3 regions of the Polaromonas sp. DSP2-3-2b2 genome follow, and region 3 is predicted to be linked to each of the others. Evidence: predicted binding sites of a transcription regulator. Region 3 holds the regulator's gene; each other region holds the start of a gene.
What was found. Region 3 encodes FliA, which starts transcription of late flagellar genes. Its sites were predicted from a motif close to CTAAAGTTTNNNNNNNNNNNGCCGNTA; they were not measured.
Positions count from the first base shown of each region.

Region 1: a site for FliA is predicted at 3,534-3,560, ahead of flgK (flagellar hook-associated protein FlgK). Genes of this name have one in related genera too.
Region 2: a site for FliA is predicted at 2,015-2,041, ahead of ACP7AD_RS11000 (FliC/FljB family flagellin). Genes of this name have one in related genera too.

Region 1 is NZ_JAFCTH010000001.1:12,075-18,060, forward strand. Features, by position in the region: gene fliR (flagellar biosynthetic protein FliR) at 1-524, shown strand, start outside; gene flgL (flagellar hook-associated protein FlgL) at 574-1,785, opposite strand; gene flgK (flagellar hook-associated protein FlgK) at 1,804-3,471, opposite strand; gene ACP7AD_RS00090 (BLUF domain-containing protein) at 3,639-4,154, opposite strand; gene ACP7AD_RS00095 (methyl-accepting chemotaxis protein) at 4,212-5,948, opposite strand.
Region 2 is NZ_JAFCTH010000011.1:5,069-11,054, reverse strand. Features, by position in the region: gene fliD (flagellar filament capping protein FliD) at 1-22, opposite strand, end outside; gene ACP7AD_RS11005 (flagellar protein FlaG) at 64-483, opposite strand; gene ACP7AD_RS11000 (FliC/FljB family flagellin) at 667-1,917, opposite strand; gene ACP7AD_RS10995 (class I SAM-dependent methyltransferase) at 2,309-3,430, opposite strand; gene ACP7AD_RS10990 (FkbM family methyltransferase) at 3,739-4,842, opposite strand; gene ACP7AD_RS10985 (acyl carrier protein) at 4,980-5,234, opposite strand; gene ACP7AD_RS10980 (Gfo/Idh/MocA family protein) at 5,312-5,986, opposite strand, start outside.
Region 3 is NZ_JAFCTH010000004.1:98,036-104,021, forward strand. Features, by position in the region: gene flhF (flagellar biosynthesis protein FlhF) at 1-1,912, shown strand, start outside; gene ACP7AD_RS05580 (MinD/ParA family ATP-binding protein) at 1,897-2,595, shown strand; gene ACP7AD_RS05585 (RNA polymerase sigma factor FliA) at 2,649-3,392, shown strand; gene glgX (glycogen debranching protein GlgX) at 3,940-5,986, opposite strand, start outside.

The DNA of each region.
Region 1 (5,986 bases), on a different contig from region 3:
CCATGAAGATGGTGTTTGCCATGGTGCAGGCAGCGGGCGAATATGTGGGCCTGCAGATGGGCCTGTCCTTCGCGTCCTTCTACGACCCGACGAGTGGCGGCAACACCATGGTGCTGGCGCGGTTTCTGAACGTCATGGCGATGCTGGTGTTCCTGGCGGTCGATGGCCACCTGGTGCTGATCGCCACGCTGGCCGAAAGCTTTCAGATATTGCCGATTGCCGATGCGCCGCTGGCAGCTTCCGGCTGGTTCCTCTTGGCGTCGGCAGGCGGCCAGGTGTTTTTGGGTGGACTCATTTTGGCGCTGCCGCTGATCGCCACGCTGCTGACACTGAACCTGGCCATGGGCATCTTGAACCGCGTGTCGCCCCAGTTCAGCATTTTTGCCGTGGGCTTTCCCATCACACTGCTGGCAGGCATTGCCATGTTGCAGTTGCTGATGCAGTACCTCGCGCCCTTTCTGGAACCCCGGTTCGCTGCCAGTTTCACCTCGATGCTGGAAGTTTTACAAGGTTTAAGGCCCTAGCGCTTGACGGGCCGGCGTTAGCAGCTATGTTTTCGATAGCTAATCCGATTTACAGATAGTTGAACAGGGAAAGCTGCTGGATCTTGACGAAGGTTTGCTGGCTGGCCTGCAGGGCGGTCTGGCGCTGGTAGAACTCGGCGATGGCGCTGCTGTAGTCCAGGTCCTGCAGGTCCGACAGGTAGCTCTTGTCAAACAGCGTGCGGTTGTCCGCAGTGACCGCCAGCACGTCGAGTTCCTGCAGGCGCGAGCCAACCGATGAGCGCACCGTCAGCACGTTGTCGTGGGCGTTGGTGATCTTACGGTTCGCAGTGCTCAGGGCATTGAGCACCAGCGCCTGGTTTTCCGGGCCATCGACCGGTGTCTTGAGCGCCTTGATCACATCGCCGATGGCGGCAAAGACGTCCGAGCCGGCATTTTTGGCGGTGGCGACATTGATTTTGTCGTTAATAGCGGGCGTGCCGCTGATGCTGATCTGCAGTCCGCCAAACGCGATGGCGCTGCCAGGCGTGAAAGGCGTTGCGGCCACCAGCGGGGTTGTGGACGCCGGCACCGTGTCCACCTGGTAGCTGCCGGCGGCCGGAAAGCTGATGACGAAATCCTTGCCGTAGTTCACGTCTTTCGGGTTGATCACCGACGTCGAGCCAAAAACGCCGCTGCCCTGGTTGCTGCTGGGCACTGAGGCCACATAACCGGCGCCAGACTGCACCGACTGAAAAATACTGCGGCCGTCGTCGGTGCCCGCCATTTGCCGCGACACATCGACCTGCACCTGCCGCTGCCCCTGGTCGCCGTTGTACTTGATGGCGCCGTCGGCCTGGCGCACGAAAGGTGCGCTGCCGCTGCGAAAGCCGGCGAACAGGAACTGGCCGTTGCCGTCGTCGGTGTTGGCCAGGCCCTGCAACTGGTCCAGGTTGCTTTGCAGCGTGGTGGCAATGGTGGCGCGGTCGGCGTCAGTCATCGTGCCGTTGCCGGCTTCAATCAGGCTGCTCTTGACGTTCTGCAGCAAGCTGGTGACGCTTTGCAGGGTGCTTTCTTCCAGCGACAAGGTCTGTTCGGCATGGCGGCGGCTGGTCGAATACTGCGCCGTAAGCGAAATCGACTGGGAAACGGCTAGTGCGCGGGTGGCGCCCAGCGGGTCGTCCGAAGGCGCCAAAATTTTGGTTCCCGCGCCAAGCTGCTGCTGCACGCGCAGCAGGCTGCTTTGCTGCGAGCCCATGGTGGTGCGGCTTTGCTCGTAAAAAGTCTGGGTGCTGATGCGCATGTGGGCTCCTGGGTGCGTTTAGCGGATGCCCAGCACGGCATCGAACATGGTCGATGCGGTCTGGATCACCTTGGCGTTGGCCTGGTACATCTGCTGGAACATCAGCAAATTGGCGGTTTCCTCATCCTGGTTGACGCCCGACACCGACTGCTGCGCGGTGCGGATCTGCAGCGTCAGGCTGGACTGGGCGGTGTTCGATATCTGCACCTGCCGGGCTTTGTTGCCCACCGTGCTGACCAGTTGCGCGTACGCATCGTTGAAGCTGGCACTGCCGCCGGCCATAGTTTTCTTGTTCTGCAGCGCGCCGAGCAGCAAGGCATTGCGGCCGTCGGACACGCCGCTGGGCGAGTCGGGAAGGTTGGTAAACGGCGAACTGGCGGCGGCCACTTCTGCCGGATCAATCAACACCACCGCGAAATCGCGGGCACCCGCGCGCGTGGGCTGAATCAGGAAGGAGTCGCCGGCAACGCCGCCGGTGAATGTCAGCGCCAGGCCGTCATACGCTCCTTTGGAATCAGCAGCTACCGCGCTGTTGTCCGACAGGCGTGTCACGTTGAACCCAGTTTGGGTGGCATCGACGCGGTAGTCGCTGGTGGTCAGCTTGCCAATGTCAACAGCAAAGCCTGCCGTCAAGACACCGACCGGCACGGTCTTGCTGTTCGTCGCATTGGGAAGAACGGCGGGGCTGGCTTGCGAAAAGAATTCTTTGCCTTTCACGCCATTCAGGTCATACCCTGCCTTTTGCTGGGTGTTGAAACTGTCCGCCAGCGAAATGGCAATGCGGCCCAGCGAATTTTTCGCATTGGACAGCGTTTCGGCCCGGAACTGCAGCAGGCCGCTCAGCGAGCCGCCGGTGATCAATCCCTCCTGCATCTGCACGGCCTTGCCGGCATTGTTCACGGTCGCCAGCGTGGTGCGGCTCGCATCGCTGGCAGAACTGACGGCGGCCAGCATCGTGGCCTTGCCGCCCAGCACCAGCGTTTGCCCGTTGCCGATGAAGACATTGAACTGGCCGCCGTCCTGCACCACGACCTTGGTTCCGACCAGCTTGCCCAAGTCGCTGACCAGTTGGTCGCGCTGGTCCAGCAGATCGTTGGGGGCCTGCGTGCCCGAGGCATTGCCGAACCTGGCCACCTGCTTGTTGAGGCTGGCGATTTCCTGGGCGTAGGTATTGATCTGGTCCACCGTGCCTGAGATCTGGTCGTTCACACTGGCGTTCAGGCCGGTCAGGAACTGGTCCATGGACCGGAACTGGTTGGCCAGCGCCTGGCCGGAGCTGATCAGTTGCTGACGGGCCGATGTGTCGGCCGGGGTGTTGACCACGGCCTGCACGTTGGTGAACAGCGTCTGCATCTGCGGCGCCAGGCCCGCCGTCTGGCTGGCCAGCAGGTTGTCAATCTGGCTGATCTGCGTTCCGTAGGTGGTCAAGGACTGGTTCAGCGACTGGGCCTGGTTGAGTTGTGACGAGAGGTACTGGTCGTAACTGCGGCTGACGTCGGTGACCTTGGCGCCGTTTCCGAAGAAGCCCACGCCGGGAACGTTCGAGCCGCCGCTCGCGGAAATCTGCGCGGTCTGCCGGCTGTAGCCCGGGGTGTTGACGTTGGCCGTGTTGTGGCCCGTCGTCACCAATGCCGCCTGCGCGGCATTCAGGCCGCTAAGACCGGTATAAAACATGCTGTTTGACATAAACCTGATTCCCTGAAGCAACGACCTGTGTCCTGAAGGCTTTTGACCGCCTTCATGGTGAATAACGACAAGCCGCTAGAAAAACTTGAGCCTAAAACGGTCAGAATTTGTAACGACTGATTTCTATGCGCCCAACCCGGTCGGTGCCGCCCTGCAGCGCATCATGGCTAGGCCATCCAGTTGGCACTGGCGGCCAAGCTTCGAACGAGCGAATCAATCGTTGTCACATCTGCGGCGTAAAGATCGATGGGTCCGGACAAGTTGTATTGTTGGAATATCTTTTTGGTTTCATCGTTCCAGGTCAGCAAACCCATCGACCAGCCGGGAAATGCACGCTCGGAGACTGGCTTGTTGACCAGAATTTTCGGGGTGGAGTGGCGGGAGTCTTCCTCGATTCGCTTGTACAGCGTGTTGACGACGCTCGCCTCGCCCTCCAGGCACTGCAGATAGAGTCCGTCAATAAAGCCCATGACCCCGGTGACACCCAATACACGGTTGTGTCCGCGAGACGAGGTGAGGATATCTTTCAGCTCCAGCGGCAAAGGAGAGCTGGCCCGACTGACATAAATAATGCGAAGCAACATGGGGTTTATCTTGATGACAATGAATGCGCTGCGTTCTGGTGCAAATGGCTGCACCAGAACAAACTTGAAAAAACCATACAGCCAACCTGCGGCAAACAAGGCTGCGTATGGAGGAAATGATGTTACGTTTTCTTGCGCCCTTGAGGCCTGTGGCGGTTAAAACTCTTCCCACTGGCCAGCAGCACTTGACGCAGCCATCTGCGGGGCGGGCTCGGGCGTTTTGCGGGTCTCTGGCGCTGGCGCGGCAATGCCGCGCTTGGCCGCAGGCGGTTGCCTGTGCTGAACGCCTCGCTGGCCTGGCGCATGCCGCACCGAGGAAGCGCGGCTTGGCGAGGCAAGTTGCTGGCTTTCGTTGCCCAGCTGGAACACGCCGACCACCTGGCTCAGCCCGCTGGCCTGCTCTTGCAGCGAAGCTGCCGCCGCCGCCGCTTCTTCAACCAGCGCGGCGTTTTGCTGCGTGACCTGGTCCATCTGCGTGATGGCCTGGTTGATCTGTTCGATGCCTGAGGTCTGTTCCTGGCTGGCCACCGTGATCTCGGCCATGATGTCGGTGACGCGTTTGACGCTGCTGACGATCTCGTCCATGGTCTGGCCGGCTTCAGCTACTTGCTTGCTGCCTTCTTCGACCTTGTCGACGGAGTCTCCGATCAGGGTTTTGATCTCTTTGGCCGCTGCTGCGCTTCTTTGCGCGAGGCTTCTGACTTCTGCAGCCACAACAGCAAAGCCGCGTCCCTGCTCGCCGGCTCTTGCCGCTTCGACGGCGGCGTTGAGCGCCAGGATGTTGGTTTGAAAGGCGATGCCGTCGATGACGCCGATGATGTCGACGATCTTTTTGGAAGAAGCGTTGATGGCGCTCATGGTGCCTACCACCTGGGCGACGACTTGGCCGCCCTTCACGGCGACGCTGGAGGCGGATTCGGCGAGCTGGTTGGCCTGGCGCGCGTTGTCGGCGTTTTGCTTGACGGTGGACGTCAGTTCTTCCATCGAAGCTGCGGTTTCTTCCAGTGAGCTGGCCTGCTCTTCGGTGCGCGAGGACAGGTCCATGTTGCCAGCGGCGATCTGGCTGGACGCGGTGGCGATGGTGTCGGTGCCCTGGCGCACGTTGCCAACAATATTGACGAGACTGTCCTTCATCGCCGAAAGGGAGATCAGCAGTTGAGACACTTCGTCCTTGCCAGTGACATGGATGGGGTGGGTCAGGTCGCCCTGCGCTACGGCGTTGGTTGCGGCCATGGCCTGGGCCAGTGAGCGCGAAATTCCGCGTATCAGGGCCAGACCGACCATGAAGGCAAACAACACGCCAGCCAAAATAGCGGCAATCGAGACAAGGCGCACGGTGTTGTAGCGTGCGATGGCGGCTTCATACTCCTGCTTGGCCACATCAAGCTGGAGCTTCATCAGCGCAGCAATGCCTTCACGCACGGGTGCAAAGAGCGGCACAATTTTTTCCCGCATGATCTCCTTGGTGTCTTCCATGTCGTTGGCGCGCAGCGCCTCGACTGCCGGGTTGATTCCTTCTTGTACAAACCTGGCGCGGTTTGCGGCAAAGGCCTTGGCAAGCGTTGCCTCTTCGGGGGTCAGGTGGGTAGCCGTGTAGAGATCCCAGGTCTTGGTAATCACGCCCTTGTTGGCCTCGATCTCGGTAATATTTTTAGTGATTTCATGAGGCGACGGCGTAATCAGGCTGGAGGCCACCGCCAGCCGGTTGCGCAGAAGCAAGTTCTCGATCTCGGCAAGCTGCCCCATCGGCACGGTTCTATCTTCATAGACTGTTCTCAGCGCGTCGTTGGACGCGCTGATGCCGAACAAGCCCATGCCGCCAATGGCCACCAGCAGCAAGGACAAAACGCCGAGCAAGGTAATCAAGCGAGTGGAAATTTTGAAGTTATTCATAACGCATAAACGAACAATTAAGCAAACAGTTGAACAGC
Region 2 (5,986 bases), on a different contig from region 3:
CGAGAGAAGAAACTGATGCCATATTAATTCCTGTTCTTTCTGTTCATTTGCTGCCCTGCGCCATCACGCGGACTGGGCAAACAACAACCCTTTCAGGTTGTCCATGGCCTTGGACATCTTCACCACATCCTCGGTCGGAATCTGGCGGATCAGCTTGCCGCTATCCTGGTCAACGACCTTGACGATGAGCTCTTTGTAATCGGGGTCGATCTTGAACTGCACGCTGATCGACAAACCGGCCATCACCTTATTGATCTCCTGCAACGATTCCTGGATCTGTTTGGTTGTGGGTTTTGCAGCCTCTGCCTCCTTGGCATCAGCAGCAGCTTTGGCTGCTGGCGTTCTGGAAATATTGTCTGGCGCGCTGGCGGCTCGCGCAGTGGACGCCGTGCGCTGCACACTGTTGCCGGCTGCCGGCAGCGTGGCTTTCTGGCTGTGCTGCAAGCCATCGCCTGCATTCATCGAAACTATTGGAATTGACATTTTTTTACTCCCTGTCTAAATCGCTGCCCGCTCACGCCTGAAAAATTTACCAAGCGGGACCGGGCAGCGCAATCGGACTTTTTGGGCCTGATTGCCTTGCCCACTTTGCTTGCAGACGGCGGCCGCAGGCCGCCGCTTGACCTGTCGCCAGCGGCTGGCCGCTGGCGACAGTGCCTACTGCGATTACTGCAGCAGCGACATCACGCCCTGGGTTGACTGGTTAGCCTTGGACAACACCGACGTACCGGCTTGCTGCAGGATCTGCGCGCGCGTCATATTCGACACTTCGGTCGCGTAGTCTGCATCTTCAATGCGCGAACGCGAAGAAGACAGGTTGTTAATGGTGACGCCAAGATTGGAGATCACCGAGTCAAACCGGTTTTGCACTGCACCGAGCGAGCCGCGCAGGTCGTCGACTTTTTTCAGTGCGGCATCGATGGCTTCCAAGGGCTTGGTGGTGCTCCCTGAGGCTGAACTCAGGCTGGCAGCAGTGATTTTCGATGTATCGATGGTGAAGGCGGCGACAGTAGTACCTGACGTCGTGGGAGCTGTTGCCGGGTCAATCGCCACATAGCGGTACGTCGAAACATTTATTTTTGCGTCCTTGAAACCTTGATTAATCAATGACGACGTTTCACCAGCGGTGGTTGCCTTAATTTCAATTTCAGCATACAGAGTGCCATTGTTGTCGGTCATGGCAGTGCCGGTGAATCTGGCACCGCCCGCACCGAGGCCCAGCGCTGTTGACAAGACATTGGGAGCGCTTTCAGTTACGGACGTCGAAGCGATCGCGGTGGTTTGACCGTAAAAGCCTTTCAGTTGAGGAGTTGAAACTGCTGCGGTCACGGCAGTTTGAATACCATCAAAACTCGTGGCGGCAGCGGTACCGATAGCAGCAGGACCACTCACGTTAAAGTTTTTCATGCCCAGCGTCGTCGTGCTGATTTCCGTCAGGTTGATACCGATGATTTGGCCATCGTTCGCGCCAACCTGAATGTTCAGGGTCTTTGCCGATGAGGACAGCACTTTGGTGCCGTTGAAGTCGGTTTGCGCCGAGGTGCGGTCGATTTCAGCCATGCGCTGGGTAATTTCAGCCTGAATCGACGTCTTGTCGGCAGCAGAGTTGGAGCCATTGGTGGACTGCACTGTCAGTTCGCGCACGCGCTGCAGGTTGGTATTGATTTCGTTCAACGCGCCTTCAGTGGTTTGCGCCAGCGAGATACCATCGTTGGCGTTGCGGGTAGCTTGCGTCAAGCCCTTGATGTTGGCGGTGAAGCGGTTGGCGATGGCTTGGCCGGCGGCGTCGTCCTTAGCACTGTTGATGCGCAGACCAGAGGACAGGCGCTGGATCGCGGTGGTCAGTGACGACTGCGATGTTTTCAGGTTGTTCTGCGTGAGCAGAGAAAGAGAATTGGTGTTGATGATTGAAGACATGAAAGGCTCCTGAATACAAAGGTTATGGACTCCGGCTAACTCGCCGGCACGCTGGCCTTGTCTGTTGAAACAGTCTGCAAGCCACCGTTATTCAAGTTATCGGCTAGGGCCTGGAAAACCTTTAGGGGTGAACGTGAAAAATTTCTTGCGGCCGGGAAAGCTGGCTGCGTTGGCTTCGTCGGGTAGGTGGCGTTGTTGCATAAATCAGCCGGAAAAAGCTCTTTGGAATCAAGGACTTGCAACGCATCACTCCTTAAGTCTGGTCGAAATTATGCAGAAATCATGTTGTATAGCTCGTAAGCTATTGATTTCAAGAGAGTTATTTATGCAACAACGCCGGGTCGGCTTACGCTTCGCTGAGCCGACGGGAGTTGTGTATCAGGAGATGCCTCTAATCTTTAGACAACGGCGATGACAACTGAAGAAACAGGGCGCTTCCCATGACGAAGGCGACATCGACTCTGTCCTGATGTTCGGTCAGGAATTCATCGCCAACCCTTTGCGGACCATCGCCATACGGCCAGATATAGTCGTCCACAACAATCCACCCCCCAGCCACCACCAAGCCGCCCCAAGCCACAATATCAGACTTTGCTGCGGCATAACTGTGATTGCCGTCGATATGCAGAATAGCGATATGACCACAATAGTTCGTTGTTCCAAAAGATGCTGAAGTGACGTCCCTGCGCGCGATATAGTGCTGCGCGCCGTCGGTCGATGGCATTCGTAAATAATTCACGTCGTTGGCGTTGTAAGGCAACAGGTTCATTTCAAAGACGCGCAATGTCTCATGGCAATCATAATCCGCGATGCAGCTATCCACCAAGCCCCCTTTATCGTTCTGCACCAAATAGTCACTCAACCACGGGTCGACGCACAAGGTTTTTCCGATACCATAACATCGTGCCAATCTCGCCAGGACGAAGGCTGATTTACCCCATGCACTCCCTATCTCCACCACATCACCTTGGATGCTGTAACGAAAAATCTCGCACAAAGCGCTAATTTTCTCATCGTCACACATGCCAGGGATCACATTGCCATGCCTGAATAGCGTGGCGATTTCCAGTTCGGAAAGGGATGCCTTACCTGCTAGACTTGAGGCCAACGATAATGGTTTTTCAAGCAATTGGCGTGCGTGGCTTGTAGCGGCACGGTAGCCGCTCAGTTCCTCCTTAACTGGCGAATCATTAACCAGCGTAATATCTGGGTTAATGTCTTTCAATACGCGGTTAAGATATCTCCAGACTACAGGGTTCGGAGTATAGATGCCGCCTATTTTTAACTCGAAAATGGCAGTTCTAAGTGCATCGTTGAATCCCGGCTCAGTGATATATGGCAAATAGGACCATGCGGGATACTTCCCCTTTGAAACATCAAAATTCAATGATGAAGATCCGATTACCGGCCATCCTTCCCGTTCGCATTTTTTCAGGTAATCTAACGATCGTGGCATTCCAGCGGGGAATATGAGGGTTGGTTTGATTTTTTCATCCTGTTGTATGTTATTCATGGAATTTTATGTATTTTTATATCAGGAGACATGGAGAAAATTGGAATCTTATTGGCCGTTGCGAGATGCAGTCCAAGCTTTGGGATTGCCTTGCGCTGACGCATTCCCTCGTCGCGGCAGGGACGCCTGCGTTCACTGGTAGATATCTACTCTGCACATGCTCCATTCCCCACCCCTTTTACAAAAAGGCAGAGTTAGTGGAACACAAACAGACAGTAAATCTTTGCATTGCCGCAGTGGAAACATTGCGCCGCTTAATCGTAACAGTTTCAGTTTCAGCTTGGTGTGAATACCTGCACTTCATACAATTAAAATTTCTGCGGCACAAAAAACATTACCGTTTCCGTCCAACTTTCAGTGTAATGCCGCAAAAATACCTGATAGTCGCATCGGAGGCTGTTGATAAAGTCGAAAATACCCCAGATATCTGATGGGTGGTGATAAACGGCTATCGCAAGTTTTGGATGATCTCTAACAATATGATTCTTTGCACCTTTAAGTGCATTGATTTCCCAACCCTCTAAGTCCATCTTTATAAAAGAAACTTTTTCATGAAGATACAAATCAATTGTCGTTACGTTAATTGTGCAATCGCCGACCGCTGATACAGCGCTAGCTGAGCCCTCATTTGAATTAAAATAAAGCGTACCTTCTTCATTAGAAACACCTTTTTCTATGAATTCAATTGAGTTAAAATTTGCTAGCTGCTTCTTTGCCAGAGAAATATTTTTAGATGACGGTTCAAAAAGATAAACCTTCTGGTAGTTTGGATATCTCAGACAAAATTGCTCCGTTGTGTCACCATCGAATCCCCCTGCATCGACGAAAATCTCCCGGTCAAAATCCATGAAATCTTCAAAATACTGATCCTGAGGCCGGAAGGAGTACTTGTCTAATGCTGATTGATCTGCCGTTAGCCTATAGCGAAGCACATCATCGAAAACTTCTCTTGATTCAAAATCAGCTAAGCACTCATAGACTTTTCTCCATTTTTCTGGGTGAGCAGCTATATCTGCTCTAGTGTGTGCTACGAAGTCTGGTAATGGTACAAGATCAGGCAGCGCTCTACATAAATCCGAATAAGACAACACATGCAAAAACCCTGCTTCTCTGATCCTGAATAACGCTGTTCTCGGTCGAGAATTAATGACGCAGTTCACGATAACAGCATCTCTTCTGATCTGATCTAGCGAAAAAACTGGCTTTTCGTGCCAATACGATCCAGATGGCTCATAGTCATCTATAAATCCATCCGTGTTGATTATTTCACTTAAACGAGCTGATAAGTCATTACGTCCGAAAAAATATATTGGCTTACGATTTTCACTAAGCAACAAGGATTGGGCTAAGAAACGATCGCCCTCCGCTATGTTCATAGAAAAATATTCTATTATTTTTTTATAATCTAGCATTATTAAATTTACTTTCAATTTTTAATGGAAAGAATTTCTTATTATTTTAAGTGATGAGTTTCATCATTTTTTAAATTTTTACCACCTTCTATTCGGTGGCATGAGATTTCCGACTGCATTTAGAGGCAACCATCACCTTATTCAGTTCCAGCAAAGACTTTCCTGTCGATCATCGTTACTAGCCCTTGCACAGAGCGGAAGCCTTCAGACTCGATATCAGCATCTTCTATTTCAACATTGAACCTGAATTCAAGCTCCAGTATAAATTTGATTATGCCTATCGAATCTACGATACCAGCCTTGATAAAATCACTTGTATCATCAAAGTCTTTAGGTAGCCTAGATTTCTTTTGGAGTAATCCCAGCACAAATAGTCGAATACTGTCTTGCATTGCGTTGTTCTCTAAAGTATTTCTACAAAATTAGGCTTTTAAGCTGACCTACGAAGCCCGCTCGGCACTTTGTCTTTTTAGTTACATGCGACCCAGTGGTTTTTAAGGGATTGTTCAGATGAATCGTATGAGGCGCCCTCACACAGTGTCAATTCCTTGCTTATCCCATTCAATGGGCCACCAACAACCTTCCAAGCTCTAGTTTTCGCCGAAAAGATCATTGCTTCTAAAAAATGCATGCCTTCCAGTGCAAGTTCGGCGCTGAACACTTCATCCGACTGCCATGCGCCGGTACACTTGTACTTGCGCAGGCCGTCAGCGATATCGCTATAAAGATTTGCAAAAGCTTCGACAAAGCCGGCCGGATGGCCTGCCTTGAAGCGGTTATATCGACGCTGATTGGTGACCTCTACCGCAGCCGCACGGTCCAGAATCTCGCGACGGCCGTCCACATATGACAGCATCAACTCCTCAGGATTAACCTGGGACCACTCGGCAGATCCTTGGTCGCCATAGATACGGACTTTCAGGCCGTTTCTGTGTCCTAGCGCTGTTTTACTGAACCACAGTTGGCCTTGAACATTGCCTGTATAGCGGCACAGACAGCTCGCGTTATCCACTACACCCGAAAACCAGCCGTAGTGGTTCTGGTCCGAAACCAGTTCGACGGGCTTTTCCCCTATTAGGTAATGGATGATCTGATGCAGGTGCACTGCGAGGTCCAGATGCAAGGTTGGGATATCACCGTCGAA
Region 3 (5,986 bases):
GCTGGAAGACGAAGATGCGCTGATGAACGAAGGCGGCGTGTATGCCCTGATGGGGCCGACCGGCGTGGGCAAGACCACCACCACGGCCAAGCTGGCGGCGCGCTGCGTGATGCGTTTCGGGGCTGAAAAACTTGCGCTGATCACCACCGACAGCTACCGCATTGGCGCGTATGAGCAGTTGCGCATCTATGGACAAATCCTGGGCGTGGCGGTGCATGCGGTCAAGGATGCGAGCGACCTGGACGCGGTGCTTGCCAGCCTGCACGACAAGCACATGGTGCTGATCGACACGGTCGGCATGAGCCAGCGCGACCGCGCCGTGTCCGAGCAGATCGCCATGCTGTGCGGCGCCAGCCGCCCGGTCAAGCGCCTGCTGCTGCTCAATGCGGCCAGCCATGGCGACACGCTCAACGAAGTGGTCAAGGCCTATCGCCGCGATGCCCAGGCGCCAGGCGGCAGCGGCCTGGCAGGCTGCATCCTGACCAAGGTGGACGAAGCAACGCATCCTGGCGCGCTGATCGACATCGTGATCCGCCACCAGTTGCCGGTCCACTATGTCTCCAGCGGGCAGAAGGTTCCCGAGCACCTGATGCTCGGCGACCGCAAACGCCTGATCAACAGTGCTTTTGAAGCCAAGAGCCAGAGTTCACTGTTTATTCCGGGTGAAGCCGATCTTGAAGAGCAATCCTCGGCCTTGCGGGACCATGCCAAGGTGGCGGCGGCCGAAGCCGTCAGCGAGCGCCTGCGTGCGCAGTGCCAGCAGCTGATCAAGACGCTGGCGCACAACGCCCATGAATTGACTGCCAGCGCTGCAGCCCTGTCAGGCGCCGATATCGGCTTTGACCAGACCCGCGCGCTCTGGCGACAACTGTCCGGTGATGCCGTGGGCGAAGAACAATTCCTGCAGACGATGTTGAGCCGCGCCAAGGCTGACAGCCAGGCCGCATGCAAAGATTACATACTGGCAGTCACTGGCCTGGCCGGGCCGGACCTGCCGCAAAGGCCAAGCCAACGCAGGCGCATCACCGCCTTGCTGTCCGACCGCACCGGCCTGCCTTTTGCAGCGATGCCCTTGACGCCGGCAGGAAGCGCGAAAGCAGGCAAAAAGCAGTCTGGCGGCACCTGGCCGGATGAATTCGACAGCAAGCCCTTCATCTACCTGTTCGATAGCCAGACCACATCGGAACAGATTCAGGAATGGCAATCCGTCGGGTTGCGCTGGGTGGCGTCCGCGCCGGCCAGTCTGCAGGTGGAATTCGCCTCCGACAGTCCTTTGGCAACGCTGGCGGCCCTGGCTGCTGCGCTGGCATTCAGTCCAGCCGAACCCGTGGTGTTCAAGGGCCGCAAGGCATTCCTGTCAGTTGCTGAAATGCGCGTTCGGCTGCGGGCCGATTCCAGGACCGCCGGTGCGCCAGAAGCGCCCACGGTGCGCTGCGTGGTCAGGCGCATAGCCGATGCCAGCGGTCAGCAGCTCGAGCAGGGTTACCTGCTGGCGAGCCCGGACATCCTGGCCGAACCCCGGAAAATCGCGCAATGGTCTGGCTGGCGGGGGGCCTGCGTGCCGTATTTCAGCCTGCTCAAGCAGGCCGTCCAGCAACTCGAAGCCAGCCAGTTGCCGCTTGAGACAACAGTGCTCAGGAAGCTGCTGATTGCCGCACAAGCCGCCATCACGGTGTTTGGCCTGCAGCAGGCGAAGCAGGGCTGGGCCGAAACGGCGCGCAGGGTCATGGCCCAACTGGCCGGCCAGGCGCTCCGGGCAGACCGGCCGGTTCCGGGCCGCGCCTTGCTTGAAGGACTGGGCAAGCTGTTTGTGCTTCTGGATGCAATGGAAACCGGCGAGGTGGCTTCAGCGCCCGCCGTGGAGCCGGCGGCCGACAGCGAGACAAGGAGCGGGTTGTGGAAAACCCAGTAATGGACCAGGCCGACGGGCTGCGGCGGCTGATGGCCGGCAATACCGCACGGCGTGTCACGCTGGTCGATGCCGCGACTGACACCGGCGCCTGCAGCGTCGCGCTTAACCTGGCGGCAGCCCTGGCGCAGCAGGGCCGGGACGTGCTGCTGCTGGACGAGCGCAGCGGCCCGCAGCGGGCGCCGCCGGCGCGCGGCGGCCGGCTGGTGCTGGTCGATGCCGTCGTGAACAGCGACGGCGCGCTGTCGCCGCTGGCCGCCAGTGCCGACCACATCGTGGTGGTCTGCGCGGCCAGCAGCGAAGCCATCACGCAAACCTATCTGTGCATCAAGAAGCTGCACTATGCGCATGCGCTGGCGCACCTGCGGGTGCTGGTCAACGAGTCCGCCGACCCGGCCCAGGCCCAGCGCCTGCTGGCCAACCTGGCTTCCACCGGCAGCCGCTACCTTGGCATGGCGCTGGAGCCTGCCGGATTTGTCAGGGCCGATCCTTTTTTGGCGCAGGCCCGGCGGCTCAACCTGAGCGTCGTCCAGGCCTTCAGCGCCAGCGCCGCCGCCCGGGACTTCTTGCAGATTGCCTCGGACCTGGTGACCTGGCCGTGTCCGGCGGCAGCGGACCGCACGCCCCTTCAGTTTTCCAGCCAGAAAGCGGGCCATGAAATTCAGCCATCGGCCGGTCTGCACTGAAGCAGCGGCCCGAAACCCCTATCAGATTGTCAGAAATGCAGGATTCCTCCTCGATGTACACATGCCAGGGAAAAATCGATACCGCCGGCACCGCTGGCCTGCTGACGCAATATGCCCCCCTGGTGCGGCGCTTGGCGCTGCAGCTGATTGCCAAGCTGCCGGCCAGCGTGGACCTGGACGACCTGATCCAGGCCGGCATGATCGGCCTGCTCGATGCCATGGGCCGCTACCAGGACGACCAGGGCGCCAAGTTCGAAACCTACGCCGGCCAGCGCATCCGGGGCGCCATGCTCGATGAACTGCGCGCCAACGACTGGGTGTCGCGCGGCCTGCGGCAGTCTTCGCGCGGCGTGGCCAAGGCCATCCAGTCGCAGGAGCAAAAGCGCGGACGCCATCCCACCGAGGGCGAGATTGCCGCCGAGCTGCAATTGCCCTTGCCGGCCTACCAAAGCCTGCTGCAGGAAATCCAGGGCTGCCAGCTGGTCTATTACGAGGACTTTGACCGCAACGAGCAGGAAAACACCTTCATCGACCAGCACTGCGGCAGCAAGCACGACGGCGGCGCGCAAACCGGCGACCCGCTGGCCAGGCTGCTGGAAAACGGCCTGCGCCAGCGCCTGATCGACGCGATCGACGCCGTGCCGGAGCGTGAGCGCCTGCTGCTGAGCCTGTACTACGACGAAGAACTGAACCTGCGCGAGATTGGCGCTGTGATGGAAGTCAGCGAGTCGCGGGTGTGCCAGCTGCACAGCCAGGTGATCAGCCGCCTGCGCGGCTTGCTTGCCAAGTCGGATTAGCGGCCAGCCTTTGGCCGCCAAGCTGCTGCGAAGCCGGTCGGGAAACTTTGGTTGCTATGAATTAAATAGCTGCTTATGCCCGTGCTGCTTGCGCTGAAGCCATATTTTGCTTGAAAAATGTAGCTGCCAACGCTTTCGATTTGATCGCTGTGTCGTTTGTTGATTGCCTTTGGCTTTGGCTTTGGCTTGGCGGGTTCTTCTGTGATTTTAAGTTTGGAGCGCCTTCCCGGCGGGGGTAACCTTCTTTTCTGGCAAAAAAGAAAGTTACCCCCGCCTGGCAGGTGCTCCACACCCAAAAACCCAGGAAAAGCAGGAAAAAGAGACCGCAGCCCCGCGCTTCGCCAAGCGAACGCAACCCTACACATCTTCAAGCAAGGCCAACACCAAGGACCGGCAAAGCCGTTGACCTGCGGCGAGGTAAGTAGTTACAACTTATATGCCAAAAAGGCTTCTAGCGCACTATGGGTATGCACAAGCAGCTATGAATTCAGTAGCAATTCAGCTGCCTGCCTTGAATGTCGTGGTGAAAGGTCCGCATGATGTTTTCCTAAAAGCGCAATTGGGTTCCGGCGGCCACCAGCAGCATCAGGCTGCGAGCGCCCAGCCGCAAGGGTGATTCGCCCTGTCCCTCCCAGCGGGTCAGGCCGCGCGGGTGCGCCGTGTCCAGCACCGCCTGCCAGACGCCGGCGGGCAGCATGAAGTCATGCGCGTCGGCACCGGGGTTGACCAAGAGCAGCAGCGGCGTCCGGGCCCGGCCCGGCTGGCCGATCAGGCAGCCCAGCACACGCTCGCTGTTGTCGTTCCAGGCCTGGCCCTGCAGGGCCTCGCCGCTGCTGTGCAGCCACGACAGGTCATGCAGGCCCAGCGTGTCAGTCAGCCCGCTGTACCAGTGGTTGCCAAAGGGCAGGAACTGGCGGCGCAATGAAAGCACCCAGGCGGTGAAGTCGATCAGGTCGTCGTCAAGCCGGGTCCAGTCGATCCAGGTGATCTCGTTGTCCTGGCAATATGGGTTGTTGTTGCCTTGCTGGCTGTGGCCGAGTTCGTCGCCGGCGCACAGCATCGGCGTTCCCTGCGCCAGCAGCGTGGTCGCCAGCAGGGCGCGCTGCAGCCGGCCGCGCAGGTCGTTGACCAGCGGGTCGTCGCTCGGCCCTTCGGCGCCGCTGTTGTGGCTCAGGTTGTGGCCGTGGCCGTCGCGGTTGTTCTCGCCGTTGTCCTGGTTGTGGCGCTCGTTGTAGCTGACCAGGTCGCGCAGCGTGAAGCCGTCGTGCGACACCACGTAGTTGACCGACACGGCTGGCGCCCGGTTGCGCAGCTGATAGAGGTCGGACGAGGCGCACAGGCGCAGCGCAAAGTCGCCGCGCGAGCGCGCGCCGTCGTCGTCCTGCAGCCAGAAGCCGCGCATCACATCGCGGAAATGGTCGTTCCACTCCAACCAGCCGCGCGCAAAGTTGCCGACCTGGTAGCCGCCCGGGCCGATGTCCCAGGGCTCGGCAATCATCTTGACCGTTGAGAGCACCGGGTCCTGCGCCACGGCGGTGAAAAAAGCGCCGCCCGGCTCAAAGCCATGGTCGCCCCGGCCCAGCACCGGCGCCAGGTCGAAGCGAAAGCCATCGACATGCATGGCGCCGACCCAGTAGCGCAGGCTGTCCATGACCAGTTGCAGCACCCGGGGCTGGCGGATGTCCAGCGTGTTGCCGCAGCCGCTGTGGTTCTCGAACGCGGCGGGCGCGCCGGGCGGATGGCGGTAATAGCTGGCGTTGTCCAGGCCGCGAAAGCTCAGGGTCGGGCCGCTGCCATCTGTTTCGGCGGTGTGGTTGAACACCACGTCCAGCAGCACCTCGATGCCCTGCGCATGCAGGGTCTTGACCATGGCCCGGAATTCATCGCGGGCTGTCAATCCGTCCTGGCCGGACGCCAGCCTGGAGCTGGCCGCAAAGAAGGCCAGCGTGTTGTAGCCCCAGTAGTTGCGCAGGCCCATGCCGGCCAGCCGTTCCTCATCGAGCGCAAAGTGAACCGGCAGCAGGCTGACGCTGGTCACGCCCAGGCGCTGCAGGTGCGCCACCGATGCCGGATGCGCCAGCCCGGCGTAGCTGCCGCGTAGCGCTTCAGGCACTTGCGGATTCAGTTTCGAGAAACCCTTGACGTGCAGCTCGTACAGCACCGTGTCCTGCAGCGGCACGCCCGGCGGCTGGTCGCCTTCCCAGTCAAAACGGTCATGCACCACCCGGGTCTTGAGCGCGGTGGCGGCGTTGTCACGCGTGTCCATGTGCAGCGGATGCTGGCGGTCGGCGCCGAAGTATTCATCGCGCCATTCGAAATCACCGACGACCTCGCGGGCATAGGGGTCGAGCAGCAATTTATGCGGGTTGAACAGGTGGCCCCGGTCGGGCCGCCACAGGCCGTGGGCGCGCAGGCCGTAGACCAGGCCGGGCGCGGCGCCGGGCAGGTAGCCGTGCCAGACATCGTTGGTGTGGGCGGGCAGCATCAGGCGGCTGGTTTCGAGACTGCCGGCCTCGTCGAAAAGGCACAGCGCCATGGCCTGCGCATGGGCTGAAAAGACAGCGAAGTTCACGCCGTGGCCGTCCCAGCTGGCG